3 regions of the Nonomuraea sp. NPDC046570 genome follow, and region 1 is predicted to be linked to each of the others. Evidence: riboswitches for the same ligand, from Rfam matches in the RefSeq annotation. Region 1 holds a riboswitch; each other region holds the start of a gene.
What was found. A riboswitch is a leader RNA that binds a small molecule or an ion and turns the genes downstream of it on or off. The one in region 1 is predicted to bind cobalamin.

Region 1 (4,992 bases):
GGGGCCGTACAGATCACCCTGCGCTCCTCCGCCGGCCTGCCCGGGCACGACCTGGAGCGGGTCGTCGCCATGGTGGGCGACCTGATCGGGCGGCTGCCGGCCGGCGACCGGGCGGCGGCTCGGGCCGGGGTCCGGCTCACCGGGGGCGGGGCCGCGCAGCCGGAGCTGGCCCAACGGCTCCGCACCGCGCTGCGCGTCACCGCCACCCCGGCCCGCGAACCCGCGCACGCCACGGTGAAGGGCCTGGCCACGCTGGGCCGCCTCGCCGGTCACCCGAATATCACGGAATGATCATGATCGAGGGCCGGCTGTGACGGGAAGGCGGTCGTTGCGGTATACCTCCTGGGATGAGGGGGACTCAGCCGCTGCAGCCATCGGATCCGACGGTCATCGGGCGCTTCCGCCTGACCGCCAAGCTGGGCAGCGGCGGCCAAGGGGTCGTCTATCTCGGCGAGGACGAGTCGGGGCGGCTGGTCGCGGTCAAGGTGCCGCATCTGCCCGCGTGGGCCGACGCCGAGATGCTGGCCAGGCTCGCGCGGGAGCTGGAGATGGCTCGCCGTACCACGCCCGCCTTCACGGCCAGGGTCGTCGAGGCCGACCTGGAGAGCTCCCCGCCGTACATCGTCAGCGAGTACATCGACGGCCCGAGCCTGCGTGAGCTGGTCGCCGACCGGGGTCCGCTGCACCCGGACGCGGTGCACCGGCTGGCGACCGGGCTGGCGACCGGCCTCGCCGCCATCCACCAGGCGGGCATCGTGCACCGCGACGTCAAGCCGGACAACGTGCTGATGGGCCCCGACGGCCCGCGCCTGATCGACTTCGGCATCGCGCGCCTGCCGGACGGCACGATGACCTCGACCGGCGAGCTGGTCGGCACACCGCTGTACATGGCGCCGGAGGTGTTCGAGGGGGAGCGGGCGAGCGCGGCGGCCGACGTGTTCGCGTGGGGTGCCGTGGTCGCCTACGCGGCACGCGGCAGGCACGTGTTCGAGGGTGGCGAGATGGCCGCCGTGATGCGGCGGATCGTCACGGACGAGCCCGACCTCGGGTTCATCCCCGACAGCATCCGGCCGGTCGTGGCCGCGGCACTGGCCAAGCGGCCCGCCGACCGGCCCGGCTCGACGGACATCCTGCTCCGGCTGGTCGGCGGCGCCCCGGCCGGGGCCGACACGGAGGCGGTGCGCAGGAGCAGGGCCCGCCGCCACTACCGGACGGCGGCCGTCGTGGCCGCGGCCCTGCTGGCCACCGCCACCGCGCTGGCCTTCGTCCGGTACGGCGACGCGTCTTTCACCACCTCGGACAAACCCGTCACGACCATCACCACACCCCCGGCGGACGACGGGGGCTCCTCACCGCCCGACTCCGGCAACGACGGCACCCACGCCCCGGCCGCACCCGGCGACGGTTCCACCACCGACCCCGCCGCGCCCGGCGACGGCGCCACCACCGATCCCGCCCCGCCGGGCGACGGCGGCACCGCCGACCCCGGCCAGCCCCCGCAGACCGACTCCCCGCCCGCGGTCAGCGACGGCGACACCCGCGCCTACTACGACGTGACCCCCGAGGAACACGGTCGGCAGGTCAAGGAGTTACGCGCCGCCGGGTTCCGCCTGCTCTCCCTCTCCATCACCGACCGCGGGTACACCGCCCTGTGGCGGGAGGCGCCCGGCCCGCCGTACGTGACCGCCCACGGCCTGTCCGGATCCGCCTACCAGGACTTCTTCGACCAGTGGTCGGCCAAGGGCTACGCGGAGACGATCGCCGTCGCGCACGACGGGGACACGGGCCCGGTGTTCGCCTCCGTCATGGAGAAGAGCGGCGGCGCCTTCATGGCCTACCACGGCCAGACCCCGAGCCAGCTCAGCTCCCGCAACGCGCAGGCGCGCGGCGACGGCCTCATCCCGGCCTGGATCACCGCCCACGGCACCGAGGACGAGGTGCTGTTCAACGCCGCCTGGATCGCCAACCCCGAGGGCGCCGCGTGGAGCGTGACCACGGGCCAGAGCGCGCAGGAGTTCCAGGCCGAGTTCGACAAGCGCGCCCGCGACTTCCTCCGGCCGGAGGTGACGATCGCGCCGGACGGCACGTACACCGCGATCTGGAAGAAGTCGCGCACCGACTGGTACTGCTACAGCGGCATGACCACCGCCCGGCATGTGGCGAAACTGCGGGAGATGACGGCCAAGGGCTACCGGCTGACCAGGCTGGTCGCCTCACAGGTCGGCTCGGAGGTCCAGTACTCCATGCTCCTGCTCAAGGACTAGCGGCGGCACCCGCGGTGCCGAACGGGGTATCTCCACAGACCGTCCTCGCCGCGCCTGGCCACGTCGACCGGGGAGCGGGTCATGACCTGTTGATCGCAACACAGCGGCGGCGCAGGGAAAACGGTGTCGTTCAAGGTGCGGCACCCCCGCTCGCGTGTTGACGGAAGAGGGATGAAAGGATACGTTCCGGTAGATTTCGCGGTGGCCGAAGGGAAATCCGGTGAGATGCCGGTGCGGTCGCGCCACTGTAGTCGGGACGTACGAGCCCGCGAGCCAGGTCACTTGGCCGCCGCGACCTCACCTGTCGGGACGCGTCATCCCTGAGGAGGCTTGCCGTGAGTGATCTGTCCACTCCTTCCGTCGTTCCCCTTCCCCGCCTGCGCCCGTGGTTGCTGGCCGTGCCCGTGTTCCTGCTGATCGCCTACCTGGTCCTGATGGACAACGGGGCGATCTCGCAGACCGGTACCTACCTCCACGAACTCATGCACGACGGGCGTCACCTGCTCGGCGTGCCCTGCCACTAAGGGGCTGTCGTGGTACGCACCCTGCTGGTCAGGGGGCTGCTCCTCGGCCTGCTGGCGGGCCTGGTCGCGGGCGCGTTCGCGTTCGTGGTCGGCGAGCCGCACGTCGAGAGCGCCATCGCCATCGAAGAAGCCGCCTCGGCTGAAGCCGCATCCGGTGTCGCGGCCAACGCCGCGTCCGGGGCTGAGGCCGGAGCCGCACACGAGCATGAGGGCGGTACGGCCGAGGCCGCCCGAGGGCATGATCACGGCGAGGAGGCCGTGGTCAGCCGCCCCGGGCAGAAGGCGGGGCTGTTCCTCGCCACAGGTCTCTACGGCCTGTCCGTCGGCGGTGTCTTCGCGCTCGTGTACGCCGGGCTGCGCGGGCGCGTCGGACCCCGTTCCGAGGGCGGCCTCGCCCTGGCCGCCGCCGCGACGGCGTTCCTGGCCATCGTCCTCGTTCCCTTCCTGAAATATCCCGCCAACCCACCGGCCGTGGGCGATCCGGACACGATCGGCGACCGTACCCTCCTGTACGTCGTCATGGTCCTGGTCGGCCTGGCCGCGACCGCCGTCTCGGCGGCGAGCACCCGCCGCGTGTCCCGGGCCGCCGGCCCGTGGGCCCGGTGGGGGGTGGCCGCCGGGACGTTCCTGATCCCGGTGATCGTCGCGTGGCTCCTGCTGCCGAGGATCGACGAGGTTCCCGAGGGCTTTCCCGGGTCGCTGATCTGGGAATTCAGGCTCGCCTCGCTGGGCACCCAGCTTGTGTTCTGGGCGTCGTTCGGGGTGCTGTTCGGGCTGGCCTGCGACCGCGCCGCGCGCCATACCATCCCCGCGCCGGCGGGCGAACCCCTGTCCGCCCCGAGCTGAGCCGGGTGCTGTTCGTCCGGCACGCGACCACCCTGGCCATGCGCGAGCCCCGCTTTCCTTCCGGCCTGCCCGCAGGATGCGCGCCTGCCTCGGAAGACGCGGACTCTTCGAGCCTGGCCAGGGTGATCCGGCTGGCGGTCGAACCGGGGACCAGGGCGTTCGTGTCCCCGGCCCCGGCCGCCGCGCAGACGGCCGCCGCGCTCGGCCTCGTGCCGGTCGTGGTGACCGCCCTGGCCGAAGCCGATCTCGGCAGGTGGGGCGGCCTGCCGTACAGGACGGTCGCGGCCGAGGAGCCCGAAGGGCTCGCCCGCTGGCTCGCCGACCCGGACGCCGCCCCGCACGGCGGCGAGACCCTCGCCGAGCTGACGGCCAGGGTCGCCCGCTGGCTTGACTCGACACACCCGCACACACCCGCACACACCGGCGCCGCACCGAACGGGGAGGGAGCTGCGACGCCGGGCGTGGATGGCGCGGCGGGCGGTGGGCGGGTGGTCGTCGTGTGTGACGCCGGGGTGATCAGGGCCGCCCTAGGACATGTGCTGGGGATCGAACCCGGGCGGGCGGGGTTGATCGATCTCGCCCCGCTGTCCACCACCGAACTGACCGCCGCCCGGGAGGGCTGGCGGGTCGCCCATGTCAACCGGAAGGTCCCGTAGTGATCGTCACCTACCCGTTCAGCGCCGTCGTCGGGCTCGACGACCTCAAACTGGCGCTGGTGCTCAACGCCGTCTCCCCAAGGGTGGGCGGCGTGCTGGTGCGCGGGGAGAAGGGTACGGCCAAGTCCACCATCGTCCGCGCCCTCGCCGCCCAGCTCCCCCCGGTCGACGTGGTGACGGGCTGCCGCTTCGCCTGCGACCCCGCGACCCCCGACCCGGGCTGCCCCGACGGCCCCCACGAGCGGGGCCCGCACGACGGGATCGGCGGGGGCGCGGTGACGTGGCGAGCGGCGGCCCTGGTGGAACTGCCGGTCGGGGCGGCCGAGGACAGGCTGGTCGGCTCGCTGGACCTTGAGCGGGCGCTGACCGAGGGGGTCAAGGCGTTCGAGCCGGGACTCCTGGCCGCCGCCCATCGCGGCGTGCTCTACGTGGACGAGGTCAACCTCCTGCACGACCACCTCGTGGACCTGCTGCTCGACGCCGCCGCCCTGGGCACCTGCTACGTCGAGCGCGAAGCCGTGTCGGTACGGCACGCCGCCAGATTCCTGCTGGTCGGCACCATGAACCCGGAAGAGGGCGAGTTGCGCCCGCAGCTTCTCGACCGCTTCGGCCTCACGGTAGAGGTGAAGGCGTCGCGGGAGCCGCGCGAGCGCGCCGAGGTGGTGCGCAGGCGGCTGGCCTACGACGCCGATCCCGAGGGGT
Region 2 (4,992 bases), on a different contig from region 1:
TGCCGAGCCGCCTGGCAGCACGCTGATCTGCGGGACGCCGGTGCGAGGGTGCGCGCTGACCTCAGCGTCCACCCGGTAGACCGTCGCGAGCAGGGAGGCGGTGAGGACCTGGGCGGGCGGGCCGGCCGCGACCAGCCGGCCGGAGTCCATGACGCAGATCCGGTCGCAGAACGCCGCCGCCAGGTTGAGGTCGTGCAGCGCGACGACCGCGGTCACGCCGAGCCGCCGTACCAGCCGAAGGGCGTCGAGCTGGTGCCGGAGGTCGAGGTGGTTGGTCGGCTCGTCCAGCACCATCGTCCCGGCCCGCTGCGCGAGCGCCCGGGCGATGAGGACGCGCTGCTTCTCCCCGCCGGACAGCCGGTCGAACGGAGCCTGGGCGAGGTCGGCGACGTCCAAGTCCCCCAGGGCGCCCGTGACGATGTCCCGATCGTCGGCGTCGTCCCCCTGGAATGCCCGTTTGTAGGGGGTACGGCCCATGGCCACCACGTCGTACACGGTCAGCTCGAACTCACCGGGCGTCTCCTGCAGTACGGCGGCCAGCCGCCGCGCCAGCCGCCTGCCCGTCATCCGCCAGACGTCCTCGCCGTCCAGCGTCACCCGCCCCGACGTGGGCCGTAACGCCCGGTAGAGGGTGCGCAGCAGGGTGGACTTCCCTGCCCCGTTGGGCCCGACCAGCGCGACGACCTCGCCGGGGGCGACGTCCAGGCAGACATCCTGCACCAGCGCCCTGCCGTCGACGACCACGCTGACGTGGTCGACCCGCAACGCCCCGGGCGTCATCGCGCCGCCCTCCGTCGCATCAGCCAGAGGAAGAACGGACCTCCGACCAGGGCGGTCAGGATGCCGATCGGAATCTCCTCGGGAGCGATCACGCTGCGGGCGGCGAGATCGGCGGCGATCAGGAAGGCCGCCCCCAGCAGGGCGACGGCGGGCAGCGCGCGGCGGTGGTCGGCGCCGACCAGCAGGCGTACCACGTGCGGCAGCATCAGCCCCACGAACCCGATCGACCCGCTGACCGCGACGATCGCGCCGATCATCAGGGCGACCAGCACGAACACCGCGCCGCGGAAGCGGTGCACGTTCAGGCCCAGCGCGGCGGCGGCCTCCTCGCCGGCCAGCAGCAGGTTGAGCGGACGGCTGACGCCGAGCAGCACCCCGGTCCCGAGCAGTACCGCCGCGGCGGGGATCCACAGCAGGTCCCAGGTGGTTCCGGCCAGCCCGCCCAGCATCCAGCGCAGGGCCGCGTCGGCCTTGTGCGGGTCGTTGGAGGTGATGATGAGGTAGCTGGCGACCGCCGAGAGCACCTCGGCGGTGGCGACTCCGGCCAGCACCAGCCGTACCGTGGTCATCCGCCCGCCGGAGCGGGCCAGCGAGTAGACCAGCACGAGCGCCGCGAAGGCGCCGACGAACGCGGCCAGCGGCAGCGAGAACGCCCCGAGCAGCGAGACGTTCAGCACCATCACGACGACCGCGCCGACCGTCGCCCCAGACGACACCCCCAGCAGCATCGGGTCGGCCAGCGGGTTGCGCACCAGCGCCTGCAGCGCCATCCCGCACACCGACAGCCCCGCCCCCACCACCCCGCACAGCAGGATCCGGGGCACCCGGACATCCATCACGATCGTCTCCCGAACCGGCGCCCAACTCGGCTCGACCAGCGGCGGATACACCCGATGCAGCAGAATGCCCCACACCTCCCCGAACGGCAGCCGCACCGACCCAACCGCGACCCCCGCCGTCCCCGCCACGACCACCGCGACGGACAACACCACCAGAACCAGCGTGTACGGCACGCGCCCGCGTTCGGTCACGCGAAAAGATCCGGATGCAACTGGCGGGCCAGCGCCTCCACCCCGGAAGGCACCCGCACGCCCAGCACCGCCGACGACAGCGGCAACACCGCGAACCGCTGGTTCTTGATCGCGGGCACGTCCTTGAGCGCCGGATTGCCGAGCAGGAACTTTTTCTTCGCCTCCACCGACTGGTCGCCGTAGTCGTAGATGACGATCATCTCGGGCGCCCGCTCCGCGACCTGCTCGAACGAGACGTTCCCCCAGGCCTTGCCGAGGTCGCCGAACAGGTTCGTCCCCCCGGCCAGCTTGATCATCTCGTTGCCGATGCCCGCACCGCCCGCCGTGAAGGCCGTCTTGTCGCCGCTGTCGTACACGAACACCTTGACCGGCTCGACCCGCCCGATCTTGGCCTTGACCCCGTCCAGCACCCCCCGCATCGCGACCACCTGCCGCTCCGCCCGGTCGGACACCCCGAAGATCCTGCCGACCGCCCGAACCTCCTCCTCGACCTGGGCCGCCGTCACCGGCCCCGCCGGGCACTCCTCACCGTTCACCCGCGAGGTGATCCCGGCCTCCGCCAGTACGGCCCGGCCGCGCCCCTCCTTCTCGTCGAAGGCGCTGTCGAACCCGCCGTACACGAAGTCCGGCTCCACCGACAGCAGCGCCTCGTACGAGGGGTACTGCTCGGCGAGGACCTTGATCCCCTTGTAGGCGTTCTCGTACTCGGGCAGGATCCGGTCGTCGAGGTAGGCCGTGGCCACCATCGACTTCTCCAGCCCGAGCGCGAGCATGATCTCGGTGACGTGCTGGTTGAGCGTGACCGCCCGCTGCGGCGGCCGCTGGTAGGTGGTCGTCACGCCGCAGTTGGTCATGGTGAGGGGGAAGCCCGCGGCGGACGGCGCGGTGGGCTGAGTGGTGGTGTGAGCGCTGGTTCCGCAGCCCGTCGCCAGCAGGACGGACAGGAGGAACGCGAGCGAGCGTCGGCTCGTCATGAACGGGTCCTTTCACTCACGGGTCGCACCCGATGAGCGGGAGGGGCAAGGAGCCGGATCATCACAAGAGGGTCGCGACGCGGGCAGCCCGAAGGACCGCACACCGATGAGCGGCATGGCGACCACCGTTCCTCTCTTGGGGAGATCCGCCCCAATTTCTCTGAGGAGGCGACCGCGTGAGTCTCCTGGCTCTCGGGTCAAAGCTCCCTCCGGCCTTCCCACCCGCACCCGGGCAGTGGCTTCATCGGAGTTCGCTCACCGATCACAGTGGCGGGACCGCGCCGGATTCACACCGACTTCCTCGTCCGCCGTCGCCTACGCCGCCCATGGTCGCACACCCACATCAAGGACCACTGCGTGGGCGTTTCGCGGTGCCCCGGCACGCGTTCATCCCGGAAGTGGCCCTGGGTGCTGGAGATCGGCACGGGCACGCGGCCGCGGCTGCCCCGGGCGGGTGCCCTACGACCGAGCCCACGTCACGTGCGGCATCCGGGCCGTGCCGTACGGCTGGGCCTGGCGGGACAGGTTCGGGATGACGGTCACGCCGGAGGGGCGGCAGGTGTGGCTGGATTCTCCGGGGCGGGTCGTCGGGTGACGTTTCCCTGAAAGTGGGTGCCCCCGCCGTGGCGGCGGGGGCACGGGCGTGCCACGACTACTTGGGCAGGCACTTCACGGTGTAGGAGATCTCCTTCACCGGCTTGTTGTGGTTGAGCACCTCGAAGCGGGCGATGCCGCTGGTGGCCACCAGGTGCGTGCCTCCCACGATCTTGGTCGTCCCAGCACCGAGGGCCCTCTTGCTCGCGAAGGTGCGTCCGGCCACCAGCCAGCGGTACTCCACCTCCCCGGCGCGGTCCAGGGTCAGTGTCACGTCCACCGCGACCCGCGGCGACTCGTCGCAGTCAGGGTCGGGGTAGCTGACGAGGTGGTCGATCTTGCCGAGGGCCACGGTCACGGGCGGGGACTCGGTCAGGCACTTGAGTACGAACGTCCGCTCGACGGGCTCGCGGGAGCCGCCCTCCACCATGAGGCCGAGGGTGTGAGTGCCGGACTGCTGGTCATTCAGAGAGAACCTGCCGAACACGTACCTGGAGCGAGCACTGCCGCTCTCGGTGAAGTCGATCCGCTCCTCCTGCCACGGCGAGCCGTTCAGAATCCACCGGTACGTGACGGTGGTGGCCGGCCCGGCGGGCAACTGGATGGTGCCCCACGCGTTGTACTCGATGGGAGCCGTGCAGGTGCCCTCGTAGTCGCCGGGAGTCAGGTAGGGGATGGCGGCCACGGGCTTCGCCGGCGGCGGGTCCGTCGGGCCCGGGGTGGGGGTACCTGTGGAGCTGGGGGTGGGAGTGGGGGTGGGTGTGCTGGTGCAGGTCACCTGGTAGGTGGCGCGGCCCGAGTCGTGCCCCCGTGTCACCCGGATGGCCTTCCAGCCGCCAGTGGTGCTGCCAACGCTGAGCGGCAAGACGACCTGCTTGAGGCGGGGGCCTCCGGCGGGGAAGTCCAGGTACTCGACGGGCCCGTCGCCCTGGGCGCTGTCCACCCACCGGTAGGCCACGCGGGCCGGGGTCCTGGACACCTGGATGGTGCCGGTGAAGCGCACGGTCGTGGGGCAGGCACCGCTGTAGGCCGGGGGAGTGACGTCCACGTCCGCGGCGGCCACGAGCGGCTTGGTGGCGTGGGCGGGAAGCCGGTGCGCGGCGTCGTACACCTTGGCCGGGCTCGCGCAGACGACGCTGAAGTGCGCCTTGCGCGACAGGCCCTTGCGGCCGAGGATCTCGACGGCCTGCCAGCCCTTCACCGACTCCTCGAAGGTCTGCCGGTCGCGGACGGTGACCTTGCGGCTCCCGCCGACGGTGAAGCTCTTGATCGATCCCTTGGTGCCGTCACCGCGTACCCAGCGATAGCGGACCGTGCCCTTGCCCTTGGCCGACACGGTCGCGGAGAAGCCCACTGTGGTGGGGCAGTCGCCGGAGTCCGCGGTGGAAGAGGCCTTGACCTTGGCGACCGCCACCTTGACGGCGGGCGCGGCGACGGCCGGGGGAGTAACCAGCAGCCCACTGAGCAAGATGGTGCTCAGCAGTAACGCTGTCCTCTTCATGTAGATATGCCTTTCTCGGAAAGAATGACACAGGCTACTCAGCGTCACTGGTGTCCCACTGGTATCTGACTTGGAGGTCCCCGTCAGCCGTCCAGGTAGTGCAGGACCGCCG
Region 3 (4,992 bases), on a different contig from region 1:
CCACCGCCTCGCCGAGCAGCTTGGCGCGCTTGGTGCCCTCGCCCGCGCCGTGCACCAGGACGAGCCCGGCCCGCGGCTCGGCGGAGGGGGCGGCGGGGGACACGACGGTGCCGTGCAGCGCGAGCCCGCCGCCACCGCGGAAGCTGACCTCCGCGGTGACCAGGTCGGCGGGTACGGCGGGCGGCGTGGCCGCCGCGGGGGAGGCGAGGAGCAGCAGGGCCGGGGCGACGGCCAGCAGAAGGAGCACCCGAATTCTCGACATATGCCGAAAGTAGTCTGCAGAGAGTTGTCGGCAAAGGCTTCTCTGCAGATATCGTTCTGCAGGATTAGGGTGTTCATCATGAAGGATGACGATCCCCTCCTCCTCGACCCCGGCAGGCTGAAGGCGCTGGCCCACCCCATGCGCCGCCAGATGCTGCGCCTGCTGGAGGTGCACGGCCCCGCCACCTCCACCACGCTGGGCGAACAACTCGGCGCCAAGACCGGCACCACCAGCTACCACCTGCGCCAACTGGAGAAGTACGGCTTCGTCGAGGAGATCGCCGAGCGGTCGGCGGGCCGGGAGCGCTGGTGGCGCAAGGCGGCGGGCCCGCGCGACTACCGCCTGCCCACCCCCGACCAGCTCGCCCCCGAGGACCGCTCGGTGCTCGCCGAGTTCCACCGCATCGGCATGGAGGAGGAGCGCGACCTGCTCGACCGCTTCCCGGCCGCCTACCGCCGGGACCCCGGCTGGGCCAAGTCCTCGCGCGGGTTCGGCCGGATGACCAAGGAGGAGCTCCACGACTTCCACGAGGAGTACATCGCGCTGCTGCTGAAGTACAGCCATCGGGCCGAGGACGCGCCCCCCGGCGCGAGGCCGCTGTACATCCGCCTGTTCACCCTCCCGGCCGACGAGGAGTGACCCCGGTGTGTGACTTACCGTGATATATCGATAACATAAAGTATCGGGTGGTCGTCGGGAGGGGGGTCCCGTGCGCCGTCGGCAGTTCCTCGCCTGGGGGCTCGGCGCGGCCGCGTGCCTGACGGGCTGCGGCGGCGCCAAGGGCGGCGGCACGCTCGGGCGCGTGTCCGTCGTCCCCGGCGGGGAGACCTGGACGCCTCTCGCGCAGGCGCTGTCCAGGATCCTCGGGCGCGAAGGCGTCGACGTCGCGGGCGCCGGCGCCTTCGCCGGGCCCGGGACCATCACCCGGCTCACCGTGACCGGCCTGCCCGCCCTCGCCGCCGAGATCAACGACGGCGGCGGCCCGCTCGCCGAGGGCACCCCGCTGGCCAGGCTGGTCGGCGAGCCGGAGGTACTCGTCGTGGCCAGGCACTCGCGCCTGACCGGCTTCGAGGACTTCGCCGCCCACCTCGTCGCCGACCCGACGAAGCTGCTGCTCGCCGGCGGGCCGCAGGGCGAGGCCGACCACCTGCTGTTCGGGCTGGTCGCCCAGGGGCTCGGGGCCGACGCGCGGCTGCTCGACTACGCGGGCTACCCTGGTCCGGTCGAGGCGGCCACCGCGCTGCTCGGCGGCCGGGCGGGCGTCGCCGCCGGGCCGCTGTCGGCCTGGCGCGACCGGATCGACCAGGGCAGGGTACGGCCGCTGGCCGTCTCCTCGGCCGCCGGCGTCCCCGGCGTGGACGCGCCCCCGCTGCTGGAGGCGGGCGTGCGCATCGACTTCACCGACTGGTGCGCCGTGCTCGGCCCGCCCCGGATGCGCGAGATCGACAAGACCGCGGCGGTCGAGATGATCGACCGGGTGATCAAGTCGGAGTCGTGGCTGGAGGCGTGCCGTACCCGGGGGTGGAGGCCGTTGCCGCTCACCGGGGACGACTTCGGCGCGTGGCTGGAGTCGGAGACCGGGCGAACCCGCGGCGCACTCCGCGACCTGGGCCTGCTCGACACAACTTGTTGGGGTAGTTGCGGCAACGGCCACTAGATGTAGGATCCTGGACTGTCGCTGGTTCGCCCTCGCGAGAGGGCGGAGCAATAGGGAACCCGGTGTGAGTCCGGGACTGCCCCGCAGCGGTGAGCGGGAACGACCGCCGTCATGAGCACTGGAGAGATCTGGGAAGCGACGGCCACTAGGCGCCATCCGGCGTGCCCGCGAGTCCGAAGACCTGCCGGCGACGTGATCGTTCCATGGGCCTCGAGGGAGGGCCCGGGAGTCGCGCGGCCGGGGGTTCCTTGCGTCGCGGTGCTCTCGCGTGCCCTCACGGGGGAAGAGCTCGCGAGGAGTAGAGCACGTGACGCAGATCGTTGAGGTTGACCGCAGGCAGGCCATCGAGCAGGCCGCGGCCCGGGTGATCGCCGACCCGGAGAACTCCAGGATCGCCGCCGGACTGCTGGCCGAGGAGATCGCCGACGAGGCCGCCACGCACGGCGTGCGCACCTTCTCCGACTCCATCGCCGCCACCCACGCCGCGGGCCTGATCCAGGACGGCCTCGCCGAGTTCGTCGCCGCGCACGCCGCCGAGCTGGACGCGCTGGTCGACACGACCGCTGACGGCCGGTTCGAGTACTTCGGCCTGCGCACGGTCTACGACCGCTACCTGCTGCGCCACCCCGAGACCCGGGCGGTGCTGGAGCGGCCCCAGCACTTCTTCCTGCGCGTGGCCTGCGGCCTGTCCGCCTCGGTGGCGGAGGCGGCCGAGCTGTACGGGCTGATGTCCACGCTGTCCTACCTGCCCTCCTCGCCGACGCTGTTCAACTCCGGCTCGCGCCGGCCGCAGCTGTCCTCGTGCTTCCTGCTGGACTCGCCGCGCGACGAGCTGGAGGGGATCTATGAGCGGTACGGCCAGGTGGCCAGGCTGTCGAAGTACGCCGGCGGCATCGGCATCGCCTGGAGCAGGGTGCGCTCCCGCGGCTCGCTGATCCGCGGCACCAACGGGCACTCCAACGGCATCGTGCCGTGGCTGCGCACGCTCGACTCCTCGGTGGCGGCGGTCAACCAGGGCGGGCGGCGCAAGGGGGCGGCGTGCGTGTACCTGGAGACGTGGCACGCCGACATCGAGGAGTTCCTGGAACTGCGCGACAACACCGGCGAGGACGCCCGCCGTACGCACAACCTGAACCTGGCCAACTGGGTCCCCGACGAGTTCATGCGCCGGGTCGAGGCGGACGAGCTCTGGTCGCTGTTCGACCCCAAGGAGGTCCCGCAGCTCACCGACCTGTACGGCGAGGCCTTCGACCGCGCCTACCGCGAGTGCGAGGCCGCCGGGCGCTACGTCAAGCAGCTCCCCGCCCGGGTGCTCTACGGCCGCATGATGCGCACCCTCGCCCAGACCGGCAACGGCTGGATGACCTTCAAGGACGCGGCCAACCGCACCTCCAACCAGACCGCCCGCCCCGAGAACGTCATCCACCTGTCCAACCTGTGCACCGAGATCCTGGAGGTCACCAGCGACGGCGAGACCGCCGTCTGCAACCTCGGCTCGGTCAACCTGGCCGCCCACCTGCGTGAGGGCTCGATCGACTGGGCGCGGCTGCGCGCCACCGTGCGGACCGCCGTCCGCTTCCTCGACAAGACCATCGACCTGGGCTTCTACCCCACCCCCGAGGCCGAGGCGGCCAACAGGAGGTGGCGGCCGATCGGGCTCGGCGTGATGGGGCTGGCGGACGTGTTCTTCGCGCTGCGCCTGCCGTTCGACGCGCCCGAGGCACTGGCGCTGTCCACCCGGATCGCCGAGGAGATCGCGCTGGCCGCCTACGACACCTCCGCCGACCTGGCCGCCGAGCTGGGCAGGCACCCGTCCTACGCCGAGACCAGGGCCGCGGCCGGGGTGCTGCACCCCGACCACTACGGCCTGGGCGCCTCGCCGTCCTGGACGGCGCTGCGCGAGAAGATCGCCGAGACCGGGCTGCGCAACTCGCTGATGGTCGCGATCGCGCCCACCGCGACGATCGCCTCGATCGCCGGCTGCTACGAGTGCATCGAGCCGCAGGTGTCCAACGTGTTCAAGCGGGAGACCCTGTCGGGCGAGTTCCTCCAGGTCAACCGCTACCTGGTGGCCGACCTTCAGGCGCGCGGGCTGTGGACGCAGGCGCTGCGCGACGACCTCAAGCGGGCCGACGGGTCCGTGCAGGACCTCGCGGCCGTGCCCGCCGACCTGAAGGTGCTCTACCGGACCGCCTGGGAGCTGCCGCAGAAGGCGCTCATCGACCTGGCGGCGGCGCGGCAGCCGTACATCGACCAGTCGCAGTCGCTGAACCTGTTCATGGCCACGCCGACGATCGGGAAGCTGTCGTCGATGTACGCCTACGCGTGGAAGCAGGGGCTGAAGACGACCTACTACCTGCGTTCGCGCCCGGCCACCCGGATCGCCCAGACCACCGTGCAGGCGCTGCCGGTGGAGGAGGCCGTCGCCTGCTCCCTGGAGAACCCCGAGATCTGCGAAGCCTGCCAGTAACCCTTTAGACGGAGATTTCCTGAAATGCTGCTTGACCCTGGGATGGACCTGACCCTCCGGCCGATGCGCTACCCGGACTTCTACGAGAGGTACCGCGCGGCCATCCGCAACACCTGGACGGTCGAGGAGGTGGACCTGCACACCGACCTGGCCGACCTGGCCCGGATGACGCCGCAGGAGCGCCACCTCATCAACCGCCTGGTCGCCTTCTTCGCCACCGGCGACTCCATCGTCGCCAACAACCTCGTGCTCAACCTCTACCAGCACGTCAACGCCCCCGAGGCGCGCCTCTACCTGTCGAGGCAGCTCTTCGAGGAGGCCGTGCACGTGCAGTTCTACCTGACGCTGCTCGACACCTACCTCCCCGACCCCGACGAGCGGGTCAAGGCCTTCGCCGCGATCGAGCACATTCCGTCCATCCGCGACAAGGCGGAGTTCTGCTTCCGCTGGATCGACTCCCTGGGCGGCCTCGACCGGCTGGAGACGGCCGCCGACCGGCGGGCGTTCCTGCTCAACCTGATCTGCTTCGCCGCCTGCATCGAGGGGCTGTTCTTCTACGGCGCCTTCGCCTACGTGTACTGGTTCCGCTCGCGCGGCCTGCTC

Region 2: another riboswitch for cobalamin. It lies ahead of ABZ911_RS18810 (ABC transporter substrate-binding protein); the one in region 1 lies ahead of ABZ911_RS07170 (CbtB-domain containing protein).
Region 3: another riboswitch for cobalamin. It lies ahead of ABZ911_RS08715 (ribonucleoside-diphosphate reductase subunit alpha); the one in region 1 lies ahead of ABZ911_RS07170 (CbtB-domain containing protein).

Annotation. Positions count from the first base shown of each region.
Region 1 is NZ_JBEYZF010000003.1:233,777-238,768, reverse strand. It holds gene ABZ911_RS07180 (rod shape-determining protein) at 1-291, shown strand, start outside; gene ABZ911_RS07175 (protein kinase) at 348-2,264, shown strand; adenosylcobalamin (AdoCbl) riboswitch at 2,448-2,596, shown strand; gene ABZ911_RS07170 (CbtB-domain containing protein) at 2,600-2,788, shown strand; gene ABZ911_RS07165 (CbtA family protein) at 2,798-3,634, shown strand; gene ABZ911_RS07160 (histidine phosphatase family protein) at 3,640-4,290, shown strand; gene ABZ911_RS07155 (VWA domain-containing protein) at 4,290-4,992, shown strand, end outside.
Region 2 is NZ_JBEYZF010000010.1:212,219-217,210, reverse strand. It holds gene ABZ911_RS18820 (ABC transporter ATP-binding protein) at 1-780, opposite strand, end outside; gene ABZ911_RS18815 (iron ABC transporter permease) at 777-1,811, opposite strand; gene ABZ911_RS18810 (ABC transporter substrate-binding protein) at 1,808-2,785, opposite strand; cobalamin riboswitch at 2,964-3,090, opposite strand; gene ABZ911_RS18805 (hypothetical protein) at 3,240-3,380, shown strand; gene ABZ911_RS18800 (hypothetical protein) at 3,438-4,880, opposite strand; gene ABZ911_RS18795 (response regulator transcription factor) at 4,964-4,992, opposite strand, start outside.
Region 3 is NZ_JBEYZF010000004.1:85,276-90,267, reverse strand. It holds gene ABZ911_RS08730 (alpha/beta hydrolase) at 1-262, opposite strand, end outside; gene ABZ911_RS08725 (helix-turn-helix domain-containing protein) at 341-901, shown strand; gene ABZ911_RS08720 (tripartite tricarboxylate transporter substrate-binding protein) at 972-1,919, shown strand; cobalamin riboswitch at 1,925-2,123, shown strand; gene ABZ911_RS08715 (ribonucleoside-diphosphate reductase subunit alpha) at 2,227-4,389, shown strand; gene ABZ911_RS08710 (ribonucleotide-diphosphate reductase subunit beta) at 4,414-4,992, shown strand, end outside.